DNA from 3 places in the Duganella dendranthematis genome. Region 1 is predicted to be linked to each of the others. Evidence: predicted binding sites of a transcription regulator. Region 1 holds the regulator's gene; each other region holds the start of a gene.
What was found. The regulator sigma-54, encoded in region 1, starts transcription at its own class of promoters, with help from an activator protein. The targets are predictions, from matches to a motif close to TGGCANGNAANCTGCTTT.
Positions count from the first base shown of each region.

Region 2: HH213_RS14195 (flavin monoamine oxidase family protein) is a predicted target of sigma-54. The motif match lies at 2,445-2,462, and genes of this name have one in related genera.
Region 3: HH213_RS23260 (urease accessory protein UreD) is a predicted target of sigma-54. The motif match lies at 2,564-2,581, and genes of this name have one in related genera.

Region 1 covers NZ_CP051684.1:2,977,122-2,982,565, forward strand. Annotated here, with positions in the region: gene lptC (LPS export ABC transporter periplasmic protein LptC) at 1-583, shown strand, start outside; gene lptA (lipopolysaccharide transport periplasmic protein LptA) at 598-1,200, shown strand; gene lptB (LPS export ABC transporter ATP-binding protein) at 1,202-1,954, shown strand; gene HH213_RS13615 (RNA polymerase factor sigma-54) at 1,966-3,438, shown strand; gene hpf (ribosome hibernation-promoting factor, HPF/YfiA family) at 3,516-3,878, shown strand; gene HH213_RS13625 (alginate lyase family protein) at 3,937-4,854, shown strand; gene HH213_RS13630 (enoyl-CoA hydratase/isomerase family protein) at 4,865-5,444, shown strand, end outside.
Region 2 covers NZ_CP051684.1:3,107,432-3,112,875, forward strand. Annotated here, with positions in the region: gene HH213_RS14185 (DEAD/DEAH box helicase) at 1-127, shown strand, start outside; gene HH213_RS14190 (TnsB C-terminal domain-containing protein) at 473-2,296, shown strand; gene HH213_RS14195 (flavin monoamine oxidase family protein) at 2,632-4,131, shown strand; gene HH213_RS14200 (c-type cytochrome) at 4,128-4,541, shown strand; gene HH213_RS14205 (RidA family protein) at 4,553-5,065, shown strand; gene HH213_RS14210 (TonB-dependent receptor plug domain-containing protein) at 5,141-5,444, shown strand, end outside.
Region 3 covers NZ_CP051684.1:5,059,388-5,064,831, reverse strand. Annotated here, with positions in the region: gene ureC (urease subunit alpha) at 1-1,004, opposite strand, end outside; gene HH213_RS23270 (urease subunit beta) at 1,014-1,337, opposite strand; gene HH213_RS23265 (urease subunit gamma) at 1,349-1,651, opposite strand; gene HH213_RS23260 (urease accessory protein UreD) at 1,675-2,532, opposite strand; gene HH213_RS23255 (Csu type fimbrial protein) at 2,884-3,411, shown strand; gene HH213_RS23250 (Csu type fimbrial protein) at 3,572-4,099, shown strand; gene HH213_RS23245 (NAD-dependent epimerase/dehydratase family protein) at 4,201-5,097, shown strand; gene HH213_RS23240 (DUF6624 domain-containing protein) at 5,102-5,444, opposite strand, start outside.

The DNA of each region.
Region 1 (5,444 bases):
AACAGCCCATCGCTGGCAACTGACGGTGATCATGATGGTCGGCGTGTTTGTCGCCTTCGGCAGCTTCTGGCTGGTGCAGGTGGTGGACCAGGCCAGCCAGCAGGCGCAGGCCGACAAGTTCCGCGATGAACCGGATTACATCATCGACCGTTTCAGCCTGGTGCGCATGAACGAGAAGGGCCAGCCGGCCTACATCATTTCCGGCGACAAGCTGACCCACCACCCGACCGACGATTCGTCGCTGATCGACAAGCCGTATGTGCACAGCCTGGGCGGCGAGCAGCCGCCGATGAATATCCATGCCGACACCGCCAATGTCGATCAGGGCAATACACGCGTCAAGCTGAATGGTAATGTGGATGTGGTAAGGCCGGCCACGCAGCTGGCGCAGGAACTGCGCCTGAAGACCAGTACGCTGACGGTGTATCCGGACGAAGAACGGATGGAGACCGACGCCGCGGTCGACATGCTCTCCGGGCGCTCGACCGCCACCGGCACCGGCATGACGGCCAACAACGCGACCCGCCAGATCAAGCTGGGCGGCCGCGGAACGATTACGATGCCGCCGCGCGCGGCACATTGAAGGAAACCAGAGACATGAACGCATTCAAGATGAGCAAACTGATGCTGGCGGCCACGCTGCTGCTGGCCGCCGCCGGCGCGACCTACGCGGAAAAAGCCGACTCCAGCAAGCCGACCCAGATCACCTTCGACCAGCTGGACGCCGATGACGTCAAGCAGATCAAGACCTTCACCGGCAACGTGGTGCTGACCCGCGGCACGCTGCTGATGAAATCGCCGAAGGCGGTGGTGACCGAAGATCCGGAAGGCTACCAGTACGTGGTGCTGACCAGCGGTCCGGGCGTGCAGGCGATCTTCCGCCAGAAGCTGGACGGCGCCGGCGACCAGTGGGTCGAAGGCAAGGCCGACCGCATCGAATATGACGGCAAGACCGAGCTGGTCAAGCTGTTCGCCAAGGCCGAGATCAAGAAGCTGGAAGGCCCGAAAGTGGCCAGTCAGGTCGACGGCGAATTCATTTCCTACGACAGCCGCAAGGAATTCTTCGCGGTCAAGAACACGCCGAGCGGCGACAGCAAAGTGGGCGGCGGCCAGAGCACCATGGTGATCCAGCCGGCCAACAAGCAGCCGGTACCGGCTGCGGCGCCCGCGCCCACCACGCAGCCTGCGGCGGGGAAATAAGATGGAATCATCCTGCGGTAGCACCCTGATCGTCAAAGGCCTGCAAAAGACCTACGGCAAGCGCCAGGTGGTGCATGACGTGTCGTTGCAGGTCGAGTGCGGCGAAGTGGTCGGCCTGCTGGGCCCGAACGGCGCCGGCAAGACCACCTCGTTCTACATGATCGTCGGCCTGGTGCCGTCGGACGCCGGCAGCATCGACATCAGCGGCGTCGATATCTCGTCGCTGCCGATCCACCGGCGCGCGGCGATGGGCTTGTCGTACCTGCCGCAAGAAGCGTCGGTGTTCCGCAAGCTGACGGTGGAAGAAAATATTCGCGCTGTCCTCGAAATTCAAAAAGTGGACGGCAAGTCTTTATCCAAGGCTGAAATTGAAGAACGGCTGAATACCCTGCTGGCCGATTTGCAAATCGAGAAGTTGCGCGAGAACCAGGCGCTGTCGCTGTCCGGTGGCGAACGCCGCCGGGTGGAGATCGCCCGCGCGCTGGCGACTAACCCGCGCTTTGTGCTGCTCGATGAACCTTTCGCCGGGGTCGACCCGATTGCCGTGATTGAGATCCAGCGCATCGTGCGCTTCCTCAAGGAACGCAATATCGGCGTCCTCATTACCGATCACAATGTGCGCGAGACGCTGGGCATCTGCGACCGCGCATATATCATCAACCAGGGCTCGGTGCTGGCATCAGGCCGTCCGGACGACATCATCGCCAATGAATCGGTGCGTCGCGTCTACCTGGGTGAACACTTCAGAATGTAAATCCCAGCCTCATGAAACAGTCTTTGCAACTGCGCACGTCGCAGCATCTCGCGTTGACGCCACAGTTGCAGCAGTCGATCCGGCTGCTGCAATTGTCGACGCTGGAGCTGCACCAGGAACTAGAACAGCTGCTGACCGATAACCCGCTGCTGGAGCGTCTTGACGACCCGCTGGATCACTCGCTGCGCCTGCTGGGCGATGGCGCCATCAACCAACAGGCGCCGGCCGGTGACGCGCCCGCCGAAGGCCCGCCAGGCGAGGCGCCGGCGGCCGAAGCCGACAATTACGAGGCGCCCGGCGCCGACACCGAAAGCACCACGCCCGACGCCGACATCGACTGGGGAGACGCCGGCCGCAGCAAGAACAGCGACGACGAGGATGCGCGGCCGCAGCTGGAAGCGCATCACTGCACGCTGCGCGACCATCTGATGGAACAGATGCGCGTGACGGTGCTGGAAATGCGCGACCGCGCGCTGGTCGAACTGATCATCGACGCGCTCGACGAAAACGGCTACCTGGAAGAAGCGCTGGAAGAGATCCACGCGCGCCTGCCGGAAGAACTGGAAGTCGAGATCGAGGAATTGCAGACCGCGCTGAAGCTGCTGCAAAGCTTCGATCCGATGGGGGTCGGCGCGCGCAATGCGGCCGAGTGCCTGGCGATCCAAATCAAGCGCTTGCCCGGCGTGCCGTTGGTGACCCGGCGCATGGCGCTGGCCATCGTGGAAAACCATCTGACCTGGTTTGCGCAGCGCGATTTCAACAAGCTGAAAAAAGCGCTGCTGTGCGATGACGAAGATCTGCGCGAAGCACAGACCGTGATCCGCCAGTGCAATCCGCACCCGGGCGCGGCGTTCGCATCGGACGTGTCTGACTACGTGGTGCCGGACGTGATCGTCAAGAAGTCGCGCAACGGCTGGCAGGTCAGCCTGAACAACGACGTCATGCCGCGCCTGCGCGTCAACGCCATGTACGCCAACCTGCTCAAGCAGGGCAAGGGTGAAGGCGCGATGGGCGCGCAGCTGCAGGAGGCCAAGTGGCTGATCAAGAATATGCGGCAGCGTTTCGACACGATCCTGCGCGTGGCACAGGCGATAGTAGAAAGACAAAAGAACTTTTTCTCGCACGGCGCGGTCGCCATGCGCCCCCTTGTGCTTCGCGAAATTGCTGATACACTGGGTTTACACGAGAGCACAATTTCTCGCGTAACAACTCAAAAATATATGCTGACCCCGCACGGCATGTTTGAGTTGAAATATTTCTTTGGTAGCCATGTCGCCACCGAAGCTGGCGGGGAAGCAAGTTCGACGGCGATACGCGCTTTGATCGTGCAATTGACAGGAGCTGAAGACCCGAAAAATCCTTTATCCGACAGTAAGATTGCGGACATGCTGGGAGAACAGGGCATGGTGATTGCGCGACGCACTGTTGCCAAATATCGCGAAGCTCTCAAGATCCCGCCAGTCAGTCTCCGCAAGTCTTTGTAGTTACTTGGTTCCTGTGCGCCCGGCAGCAAAGGGCAGCGCACTAACCGTAAGCAGCGACATTATCTTTAGGAGTGTGTATGAATCTCACCATCAGTGGACATCATCTCGAAGTGACCGCAGCGATTCGCGAGTACGTACAGAACAAGCTGGAGCGGGTCACCCGCCACTTTGATCAAGTGATTGATATTGCTGTCATCCTGACCGTAGATAACCTTAAAGAGAAAGAGAAACGCCAGAAGGCTGAAATCAACCTGCGTATGTCCGGCAAGACCGTCTACGTGGAGAGCCTGTCGCAAGACCTGTACGCCGCCATCGATACGCTGATCGATAAGCTGGATCGGCAGGTCATGAAATACAAAGCCAAAGTCCAGGGCCATGATCGCGATGCGATCAAGCACATGCCCGATCCGGACAGCTACGAAACCGCTGCCGCCGCCTGATTAAGCGACCACAGCATGACAAACAAAGGGCGCCCAGAGCGCCCTTTATTGGAGACATATGGTTAAACGTTTAACTTCATTCTTCGTGCTGGCGCTGGCCGGTCACGTTGCCGCTGCCGCGTGCGATACACCGCCGCCGGCCCGCATCGACATCGACGCCAACAGCTATTACTCGGATGCGCATCACTCGGTGATCGATCCGGTCCTGCGCGCCAAAAATATCGCCAACACCAAGCCGATCGAAGATTTCCTGGCGCATGTGGCCAAGGATGCCAATGCCGGCGGCGATGCGGCCTGTGCGGTGTCCTGGCTGGCCAGCTGGGGTGAGCAGAAGGCTATGCTGGGCAAGCTGTCCAGCGAACAGGCCTACTACGTACGCAAGTGGACGCTGGGCGGCTTGGCGCTGAATTACGCACGCGTGCAGACACAGGCGACGCCGGTGCAGCGCGCCGTCATCGAAAGCTGGTTCAAGGCCCTGGCCAACGCCACCATGGCGCATTCGGACACCAAGAAGGGCGGCCGCAACAATCACTACTATTGGGAAGGTCTGGCGGTGACTGCGGTAGGCGGCGTCACCGGCGATGTCCGCTACCTCGACTGGGGCCGCAAGGTGTTTGCGCATGCGATGTCGCAGGTGGCGGCGGACGGTTCGCTGCCGGCCGAGATGGAGCGCGCTGGCAAGGCCTTGCACTATCACGTGTTTGCCGTCACGCCGCTGGTGATGATGGCTTCGATTCTGGACCTGCACGATGCGCGGCTGGACAAGGTGGTGAACTTTACCGTGGCGGCATCGGCCGATCCTTCCGGTATCGCGCGCATCACCGGCGTGGAGCAGGAACCGGTCGGCAGCCGCGAGGTGACGCTGGTGTACAACCGCCACGAGGGCAAGGCCGCGCCCGCCGCCGGGAAGCCGCTGTGGCAGCCGCGTCTGGGTGGCGCGCTGGACGTGCCCAACCCGCTGGAGCATCTGAAGTAGAATAGTTCGCATGAGCGAATATATCCACACCAGTGTTAGCAACGGCACCGGCTTGATCGTGCTGGACCGGCCCAAGGCCCTCAACTCTTTGTCGCTGGAGATGGTGCGCGCGATCACGCGCGCGCTGCGTTGCTGGCGCGATGACGACAGCGTCGCCGCCGTGCTGGTGCGCAGCAGCAGCGAGAAAGCGTTCTGCGCGGGTGGCGACATCCGCTTTTTCCATGACGTCGGCCGCGCAACGCCGCAGGGCGGCAGTGCGCTGCTGGAAGATTTCTTTACCGAGGAATATTCGCTAAATCATTTAGTCCATTTTTATCCCAAGCCCTACATCGCCTTGATGGACGGCGTGGTGATGGGCGGCGGCATGGGCATCGCGCAGGGCGGCGTGCGCATCGTCACCGACAAGACCAAGATGGCGATGCCGGAAGTGAACATCGGCCTGTTTCCGGACGTGGGCGGCAGCTATTTCCTGTCGCGTGCGCCGGGAGCGCTGGGGTACTACCTGGGCGTGACGGGTGTAACGATCAACGCCGCCGACGCGCTGTACGCCGGCCTGGCCGACCACTACGCGCCGCTGGCGGACCGTGCCG
Region 2 (5,444 bases), 130 kb from region 1:
GGGCAAGGTCTGGGTCGGCGGCGCACAGCTGAAGATCAGCCAGATCGACCGCATGCCGCCGGAATCGGTCAAGCACACGCCGCCGAAGAAGCCGGCGCCCGGCGCCAAGCCGAAGAAGAAGTACTAATCACCACGGGGCCGCAAGGCCCCTTTTTTTATTCCCCACGCTGGTGCTGCATTGCACCAAAACCAAGCTTGCTGAATTGTCCGCAGACTCGCTCTCATAGAGCAAGCCCGGCTGGCCCGCTTATTGCATATGTGATAGCACAATCGTGATAAGCGGCGGCAGTATCAGCGCCTTCAACCTGGAGACGTTAAGCGTGGGAGCGTGGCAAATGACTTCATTCAGGAAGCTGTGGACTACCTTTGTAGACGCGATCAAGCCGCAGGCAATGCGGAATTCGGCTGCCGGAGGGCTGCATTCGATTTACGTCGATAGCCGGCCGTTCAGCTCTTCGTTCCGGGAGCGCTAATGCTACTGCGCAACGACCTGCTGCACTATACGCATCCGTCGCCGCGCACCGTCCGTATCTTGTGGATCGCTCCCGAGCAAAGCCACGTCTACGTATTCGACGTGGCGGCGCACTCGGCGGACGTGGAGATGATCCAGCTATCGGCGCTGCACGCCGACCTCCGGGCCGGCCACGTCAGCGTGCTGCCGGCCGACCCTTACCTGATGGTGGTCAGCCAGGAGCTGCTGCCACCCAAGCACCTGCAACTGCGTGCCCGCGCCTGGGAGATCATCGAGGCGCTGGTGGCGCAGGAGCCGGCCATCTACGAAGCGCGCCAGCGCGGTCAGTTAATTGCCCAGGCCACCGCCCAGCACCAGGTGTCGCATCCCACCATTTACCGCTACCTGCGCCGTTACTGGCAGCGCGGGCAGACCCCCAATGCGCTGCTGCCGGATTACGGCAATTCCGGCGGCCGCGGCAAGGTGCGGCAGTCGTCGGCGGGCGTCAAGCGCGGCAGGCCGCGTAAAAACGGCGCAGACGCCGGTCCGGGCCTGAATGCGGACGAGGACATCCGCCGCATCTTCCGCGTCGCCACGGCCCGCTACGCGGCCGCCAATGCCAAGTTCTCGCGGCTGGGCGCCTACCAGCAGATGCTGGCCGACTTCTTCATCGAACGCCGCATCGACACCGACTCGGGCCGGGTGCAGGCCACGGCGGCGATGCAGCAGGAAGTACCGACCTTCGGCCAGTTCAATTACTGGCTCGATCACGACGACGACCGGCCGCCGGAAGTGGCGCGCCGCCAGCCGTCCGATATGGCGGCCGGCGCGCAGGAGCAGGCCATGCAGCCGCCGCTGGCGGTGCCATTGCAGGGCCGTCCCGGCGCCGGCTTCTATCTGGATGCGGTGCGCGCCGAGGTGCAGCTGGTGTCGCGCGCCGACCGCCAGCAGGTCATCGGCCGGCCGCTGATATATGTGGTGACGGATGCCTTCAGCCGCATGGTGTGCGGCGTCTACATCGGCATGGGCGAGGTGCAGTGGCCGCACGCCATGCTGGCGCTGGCCCACTGCGGCGCCGACAAGCAGCGCTACGCCCAGCAGCACGGCCGCCGCATCGAGGCCGAGCAGTGGCCGTGTCGCCATCTACCGGAAACGCTGTTTGCCAACGCCGCGCTGACGCTGGGCTGGAACGGCGACACGCTGCTCAACAACTTCAACCTGCGCTGCGTGGCGGCCGAACATGGCGTGGATGACTGGCGCGGCGTGCTGGAAAAGCGTTTCCGTCTGCTGGCGCCGAATCTGCACGGCGCACCATGCCGGCTGGATGGCGTGCTGGATCTGAACCAGTTCACCCGCATCGTCATCGACTGCGTCCTGTACTACAACAACCGCCAGCAACTGGCGCACGCGGACGGCGCAACGCCGCGCCGCTTGTGGGACTGGGGCGTGGAGCATCGCGGCGGTGGCTTGAAGATCTATCCCGAGCACCTGATCCGCTGCAGCCTGATGCCGGTGGCGCAAGCTACGGTGACGGCGGATGGCATCACGCTGCATGACAGCGTGTACACCTGCACGCGCGCCGTCAACGAGCGCTGGTTCGAGCGCGCGCGTCAACGCGGGGAGTGGCAGGTGCGGGTGGCTTACGATCCGGCCAATATGGACATGGTTTATTTGCTGGACGCAGCTGCGCCGATGCAATTCCATGCCTGCCACCTGACCGATGCCAGCGTCGCGCACCAGCATCTGTCGACGGCGGAAATTGCACTGTTGCCGCGCACGCAGACCGCCATGCCCGCAGCTGCGCTACGTAGCACTACGCAGGGATACGTCAGCCTGGTCGGCTGATCTGTGCCACAGCCAGCGTGCACTGCATCGTAAAGGTGCAGTGCATTTTTTTCACGTGAATAAAGTATGAACATTGTTTTATATCGTTTATCCAGTTATCTGCAATAAAACCTGTTAGCCGAAAGATGTTTATTTTTTGACTACTTGGTGGCACGCCGTTTGCTAGATAGGAACTATGGGTTAGCAAGTCGCCCAAGGGTTTTTTCAGTAGACCGGTGAGGATGCAGATGGACAGTAAAACGGTAAAACAATTTAAATCGTTTAGCTCATTTACGAGGAGGGATTTCCTGTATCGTGCCGCCGTTGTGGGTGGCACGGGACTGCTGTTGACCACCATGGACGCCTGGGGCATGGGGATTGCCTCCACCGCTTCCGCGCCGCCGGCCCTGAGCGGCAGCGGCAAGGGCAAGAAGGTGCTGATCCTCGGCGCCGGCCTGGCCGGCATGACGGCGGCCTTTGAACTGGAGAAGCTGGGCTACAAGGTGCAGATCCTGGAGGCGCGCGCCTTCGCCGGCGGCCGTTGCCAGACGGCGCGCAAGGGTTTCAGCCTGACCGAACTGGGTGGCGAAAAACAGACTTGCGCGTTTGACGACGGCCATTACATCAATCACGGACCATGGCGCATTCCGCTGCACCATCAGTCGACGCTGCATTACACCAAGCTGTTCGAGGTGCCGCTGGAAGTGATGGTCAACGAAAACGACCACGCTTACGTCTATTCCGAGAACGCCGGCCCGTTCGCCGGCAAACGCGTGCGCCTGAAGGAAGTCAAGGCCGATATGCGCGGCCACGTGTCGGAGCTGCTGGCCAAGTCGGTCAAGAACCATCAGCTGGACCAGGAACTGAGCCCCGATGACCAGCGCCTGCTGCTGGACTACCTGCAGCACGAAGGCGCGCTGACCGCCAACGATCTGCAATACAAGGGCCGCAGCGGCCGTGGCTATGCAGTCAATCCTGGCGCCGGCCTGAATCCTGGTCCGGGCACGCTGTCCGATCCGCTGGGCTTCAAGGATCTGCTGGCGTCGAAGCTGGGCAACGTCTACAGCGCGGTGCAGGATTTCCCGATGCAGAACACCATGTTCCAGCCGGTCGGCGGCATGGACGCTATCGCCAAGGCGTTTGAAAAACGCGTCGGCAAAAACATCCGCTACAAGTCGGAAGTACAAACCATTCGTCAGAACGACAAGGGTGTGACGGTGACCTACAAGGACACCGGCACCAACAAGGTCAGCTCCATCAGCGCTGACTACTGCCTGTGCGCCATCCCGCTGTCGGTGCTGCGCCAGATCGATACCGATTTTCCGGACAAATTCAAGAAGGCCGTCGCCACCGTGGCGTACGCGCCGGTGGGCAAGATCGGCCTGCAGATGAAGCGCCGCTTCTGGGAAGAGGACGACCATATCTACGGTGGTCACATCATGACCGACGTAAAAGGCATCAACCAGATCTCGGTGCCGTCGTACGGCTTCCAGAAGAAGAAGGGCGTGCTGCTGGGTTATTACCAGTACCAGACTGCCGCGATCGAAACCAGTGCGCTGTCGCTCAAGGAGCGCGCCGAGTTTGCGCTGGCGGCGGGCCAGAAGATCTTCCCGCAATACACGGAGAACTTCGAGACCTCGTTCTCGGTGGCGTGGCACCGCGTGCAGTACAACCTGGGCGGCTGGGCCGAGTGGACCGACAAGACCCGCGCCGCCGCATATCCAACGCTGGTGGCGGGCGAGGGCCGTATCCTGCTGGCCGGCGAGCACCTGAGCTATCTGACCGGCTGGCAGGCCGGCGCCATTGAATCGGCATGGCAGCAGATCGCCCAGATCCATGAAAGGGCCAGCGCATGAAAGATACCTTGATCAAGGCTGCACTGGCGATCATCGCGACGATTGCGGCGGCTGCATCGTCGCCGTCGCGGGCGCAGGAGACCGACGGCAAGGCGCTGTTCCTGAAAAACTGCGCCGCCTGCCATCAGGCCACCGGCAAAGGCATTCCCGGCGCCTTCCCGGCGCTGGCCGGCAGCAAGTTCGCACAAGGCCCGGGCAACGAGGTCGCTTCCGTGCTGCTGAAAGGGCGCGGCGGCATGCCGGACTTCAGCGACTCATTGAGCGACAGCGATATCGCCACCGTGCTGACCTTCGTGCGCTCCAGCTGGGGCAACAAGGCCGATGGCCTGAACGCAGAGCAGGTCGCATCGCTGCGCACCACGCTGGGCGTCGACCCGTTTGGCAATTCCGCCATGTCCAATAAACACTGAAAGAGCCATTCATGAAAAAGACCATCGTCACCCTGTTGATCTGCGCCGCTTTCGGCAGCGCGCACGCCGCCGCGCCGAAGGCCGACATCGTGCGTCACAAGATTCCCAATTCCGACTTCCCGATTGCGCTGGCGGTGTCGATTCCGCCGACCGCCACCATCCATTTCATCAGCGGCCAGGTACCGGCGGTGGTCAACAAGGATGCGCCGGCCGATTCGCTGGAATCCTTCGGCGACACCAAGGCGCAGTCGGAGTCGGTGCTGAAGAAGATCAAGGAAATCCTGCAGGGCATGAGGCTGGAGATGTCCGACGTGGTGAAGATGCAGGTGTTCCTGGTCGGCGATCCGGCCAAGGGCGGCAAGGCTGACACCAAGGGCTTCATGGAAGCCTATACCCAATATTTCGGCGCCAGTGCGCAGCCATCCCCTCAGCTCAACCTGCCGGCGCGCGCCGTGGTGCAGGTGGCGGGCCTGAGCAATCCGGGCTGGCTGGTGGAGATCGAAGTGGTCGCCGCCAAAAAATAAACAGTTGTAGCAAATCGGGCAGTTGTGTTTTCGGGTCTTACTTTCGCTTTTAGTCAAAAATGGGGAATTAAAAATATGCATAAGGCCACACTGAAGATCGGCGTCGCAGCCGTGTTGTCCACCCTGGCATTTAGCGTCTACGCCGCTGAAGACGATACTGTCGCCGCACCGGCCGATGCGGCCTCGCCTAACGTCGGGGCGGTGATCGTGACGGGCACGCGCTCGAGCGGCATCAAGGTCGAAAACAGTGCTTCGCCGATCCAGGTGCTGGATTCGGCCTCGCTGGCGCGCACCGGCCAGCCCGACCTGATCCAGGCGCTGGCGCAGAATCTGCCGTCCTTCACGGCGCAGGCTTTCGGCGGCGACGCTGCCAATCTGA
Region 3 (5,444 bases), 2.1 Mb from region 1:
GATTCGGCAAACGCCACGTCCTCGGTAATCGCCGCATCCAGGTGATGACAGACCATCAGCATGTCCAGGTGCTCGTCCAGCGTATTGACCGTGTACGGCCGCGTAGGATTGGTCGACGATGGCAGGACATTCGATTCGCCCACCGCCGCGATGATGTCCGGCGCATGGCCGCCGCCCGCGCCTTCGGTATGGAAGGTGTGGATCGTGCGGTCCTTGAACGCCGCCAGCGTATCGGCCAGGTAGCCGCCTTCGTTCAGCGTATCGCTGTGAATCGCCACCTGGATATCCATCTTGTCCGCCACCGACAGGCAGTTGTCGATCGCGGCCGGGGTGCTGCCCCAGTCCTCGTGCAATTTGAGGCCGATGGCGCCGGCGCGCACCTGCTCTTCCAGCGGCGCCGGCAGGCTGACATTGCCCTTGCCGAGAAAGCCCAGGTTCATCGGAAACGCATCGGCCGCCTGCAGCATCGAATGCAGATGCCACGGTCCCGGCGTGCAGGTAGTGGCCGAAGTGCCGGCCGACGGCCCGGTGCCGCCGCCGATCATGGTGGTCACGCCGCTCATCAGCGCTTCCTCGATCTGCTGCGGGCAGATGAAGTGGATGTGCGTATCGACGCCGCCGGCGGTGACGATCATGCCCTCGCCCGCAATAATCTCGGTGGCGCCGCCGATGGCCATGGTTACATCCGGCTGGATGTCCGGATTGCCGGCCTTGCCGATGGCGGCGATCATGCCATTCTTTAAACCGATATCCGCCTTGACGATGCCCCAATGGTCGATGATCACGGCGTTGGTGATCACCGTGTCCATCACGTCGGCGGCCACGCGCTGCGACTGGCCCATGCCGTCGCGGATCACTTTGCCGCCGCCGAATTTCACTTCCTCGCCGTAGGTGGCGTAGTCCTTTTCAATTTCGATAAACAGTTCGGTATCCGCCAGCCGGATGCGGTCCCCCGTGGTGGGACCGAACATTTCGGCATAGGCACGGCGCGAGATTGTAGCCATGAGAGCCTTTTAGCCTTTTGGTGGTGTGGTGAGCTTGCCCATTACTTTGCCGTTGAAGCCATAGACTTCCTGGTCGCCGTCCAGCGTCACCAGTTCCACGGTGCGCTGCTGGCCCGGCTCGAAACGCACGGCGGTGCCGGCGGCGATGTTCAGGCGTTTGCCATAAGCCTTCCAGCGCTCAAGCTTGAGCACCGAATTGACTTCAAAAAAATGAAAGTGCGAGCCGATTTGCACCGGGCGGTCGCCCTGGTTGGTGACCACGACAGAAATGGTTTCGCGCCCCACGTTGAGGGCGATCTCGCCCTCTTCAAGCTTGTATTCCCCTGGGATCATGATGAACTCCTTTATGGAATCGGATTGTGGACAGTCACAAGCTTGCTCCCGTCGGGGAACGTCGCTTCGACCTGGATGTCAGGGATCATTTCGGGAATACCCTCCATGACGTCGGCGCGCGTCAGAATGCGCGCGCCGTCGGACATCAATTGGGCGACAGTCTTGCCGTCGCGGGCACCTTCCATGATGGCGCAGGTAATCAGCGCCACCGCTTCCGGGTAATTCAACTTCAGGCCACGCGCAAGGCGGCGTTCCGCCACTATGCCCGCGGTAAAAATCAACAACTTATCTTTTTCGCGTGGAGTCAGGTCCATGTCGTTTTTCTCTTTCGGCTCTTTCAGGTTTGCCAGATGCGCGGCGTAACGGCTTCGCGCTCCAGCAGATGCGGACGCACGCGGCGCCATACATTCAGCATCAGGCGACGCGCGGTTTCGCTGTCGTCGCCCAGGTGACGTGCCACCAGCACGCCTTTCGTCTGTGTCACGCCGAAAACATGCTCGCCATCGGCGGCAATGTCAGCGCGGATTTCATTCAGTACAGCAGCCGGCAGCGGCTTGCCGGCGGCGGTCAGCGTCGCGCACACGGTGCGGCCGTTGAGCGCCAGCGGACTATCCAGGCGGCCGCCGACCATGTCGCCCTGCTCCCACCAGATCAAGCGCCCTTCCCGGCGGATGCTGCTGCGCTGGCGAATGCGGCCGCTATGAAATACCTCGCCCGAACCGCGCCGGCCCATGCACAGGATCTCGCAGCCGATGAAGGTGGCGCCGGCCGCCAGTTCCACATGCTGGTCCAGCACCACGTCGGCGGTGTCGAAGAAGATGGTTTCCTGCGGCAGCCACTCCAGCGCCGCGTCCTGGTTCACGTGCAGGTGCACCGACTGGCGCGACACCTTGCCGTTGGCCTGATACCACTTGGCCGCGCCGGGCGTACTGATAAAGGCATGCGCGCGGTCGCCGACGCCGATGTCGATTTCCAGCTGGTCGCCGCCCACCACGCCGCCCGGCGGATGGACGATGATGGCCTGGCACACCCTGGCGTCTTCCGGATACAGCGCCTTCTGCACACGCAGCGGGCCGTAGTGCAGCTTGTCCAGCAGCCGCGTGGTGCCGGCGTCATCCGCAAAACCAAGCGTCAGGCTGGCATGCCAGGCGCTGCTGCTGGCGGCAAGGTCACGCGGTGCGGTGCAATCGGGCATAAAACCACGCAGAAGAAATAATGTTCAGTCCTATGCAATCGGCGTGCCAGCTGAAAGCGGCCATCCGGCAGCTCGCCTGCACCGTTACGCTGCGCACCGCACCAATATGGTGCAATCAGTCAAACCGCTGCAAATAAAAGGATTCTCGCGTCCGGCAAAAAGTCGCTGTTGTAAAAAAGTGCCGTCGGGCAAATAAATTTTGCGTTTTCTACGCCGGCAAAAGCATTGCCTCACGTAACAAAAGCAGGTTTTTTACTGTTGAGGAATAATGGATTTCATTGAAGCGCGGAAATAAAAGTTGTCGAGATAGCGCGGAAACCAACATCATCACTTATTTAAAAGGAGAGCATCATGATCAGCAAATCCGTATCCCGCATCGGCCTGGTTGCCGCACTCAGCGCCACGCTGCTGCCACTCCTGAGCGGCGCCGCCGTCTACAGCAACGGTAGCAAAACCTCGGCCTTCGACGTCACCCTGAAGATCATCGCCGACTGCACCATCGCCGCCACCCCGCTGGACTTCGGCCAAAGCCAGGGTGTGCTCGCCAGCAACGTCAGCGTCAACACCTCGCTCGCCGTCACCTGCACCAACACCACGCCATACAACATCGGCCTGAACGCCGGTACGGTCGCCGGCTCCACCACCTCGGCGCGTCTGATGGCAGGCACCACCGCCGGCAATACCTCGACCACCGTCGCCTTCAATCTGTACCAGGCCGCCGGCACCACCAACTGGGGCAATGTGCAAGGCACCGACACCAAATCGAGCACCGGTACCGGCACCGTGCAAACCCACACCGTGTATGGCGTCGTTCCTGCACAAGCCACGCCGCAGCCAGATACCTACAAGTCGACGATCACCGCGACCGTCTACTTCTAAGCACTACCCTTCTTTCCGCCGCCAGCCCTATCAGCAGCTGACGACGCGACACAGTATCTCCCCAGCGCCCAAGCCCGCGCTAAGTTTTCCCCTAGTCTTTCCCCATACCGCCCCAGCGTAGCGGCAACGATCTATCTATAGCCCTCACTGGAGAATCACCATGGCACGCCACGTCCTCACCCGCATCGCCGCCGCCGCAACCGTCATCGCCATGCTTGCGCCCATGATCGGCGGCGCCGCCGTGTACAGCAATGGCAGCAGGACCAGCAACTTCGATGTGACGCTGACCATCATCGCCGACTGCACCATCGCCGCCGCACCGCTGGACTTCGGCCAGTCGCAAGGCGTGCTGGCCTCCACGGTATCGGCCAACAGCTCGCTGCAAGTCACCTGCACCAACACCACCCCCTACAATGTGGGCCTGAATGCCGGCACCGTATCCGGGTCCAGCACCTCCGCGCGCCTGATGGCCGGCACCACTGCCGGCAACACCTCCACCACCGTCGCCTTCAACCTGGCCATGACGGCCGGCGGCGGCAACTGGGGCAACACCCAGGGCACGGACACCAAATCGGGCACCGGCACCGGCTCGGTACAAACGCTGACCGTGTATGGCTCCGTGCCGGCACAGGCCACGCCGCAGCCGGACACCTACAAATCCACCGTCACCGCCACCGTGTATTTCTGATTCTTGAAACCGGCGCAAGGGAGCTTTGATCCCGGAACCCTTGGTCTGCAACCGTGTGATCCCCATACTGTCTGCTTCTTGTATTCATTCGGGAGCAGCACATGAAAGTATTCGTTACCGGCGCAGCCGGCTTTATCGGCGGTTCGATTGCCGCAGGCCTGGTCAAGGCAGGACATGAAGTAGTTGGCCTGGTGCGCAAGCCCGAACAACTGGACGAAGTGAAAAAAATCGGCGTCACTGGCGTGCTGGGCGCGCTGACTGACCGCGACCTGCTGATCGCGCAGGCGCAGGCGGCGGACGCCGTCATCAACGCCGCCAGCAGCGACAACCGCGCGGCGGTGGAAGCCTTTATCGACGCACTGGCCGGCAGCGGCAAGGTATTCCTGCACACCAGCGGCTCCAGCATCGTCGGCGATGCCTCGGGTGGCGAAGGCACCGACAACATCTATTACGAAGACAATCTGCCAGCGCCCACCGAGGACAAGGCCGCGCGCGTGGCCATCGACAACCTGGTGCTGGACGCGGCCAACCAGGGCGTGCGCTCGGCGGTGCTGTGCAATACGCTGATCTACGGCCACGGCGCGCTGCCGCGCGATTCGGTGCAGCTGCCACGCCTGCTCAAGCAGGCGCGCAAGAGCGGCGTGGTGCGCCATGTGGGACCGGGCCGCAATATCTGGTCGAATGTGCACATCGACGACGTGGTCGACCTGTACCTGCTGGCGTTGGAAAAAACCGCAGCCGGCGCCTTCTATTTTGTGGAAAGCGGCGAAGCCTCGTTCGGCGAGATGAGCGCGGCCATCGCCAAGGCGCTGGATCTGGGCCCGGCGCAGGACTGGCCGCTGGAACTGGCCAAGGAAGAATGGGGTTATGAAATGGCCTCGTACGGCCTGGGCTCCAACAGCCGCGTGCGCGGCGAGCGCGCCCGCAAGCAATTGGGCTGGCAGCCGCATCGCCCGCCAGTGCTGGACTGGATCGCGGGCGATATGCTGCGCGGCTAATGCCTTAGTGGACTGGCGTGTAGGTCAGTCCAAACATCTCGGCATATTCGGCCATCGGCGGCAGGCCGATCGCGCGCCGCCGTTCGTCGACGTGGGCTTCGTCTTCGATCGGCTCAAACTGCAACGGCGTGCCGCCCAGCTGCGAACCGTAGATCTGCGGCTTGCCATCGGCGATACGTATGCGGTCTTCCAGCAGCGCCAGGTTGTTGCCACGGGCATCGCCGCGTTGAACCGCATCGCGCAACAGCGGCAGGTATTTGCGCTGGGTGTCATGATCGGCATGCTGCACGACCAGGAAAGCGGTCTGCGACGCCGCACCAGCGAAACGCAATCCCGGCCAGCCGAAG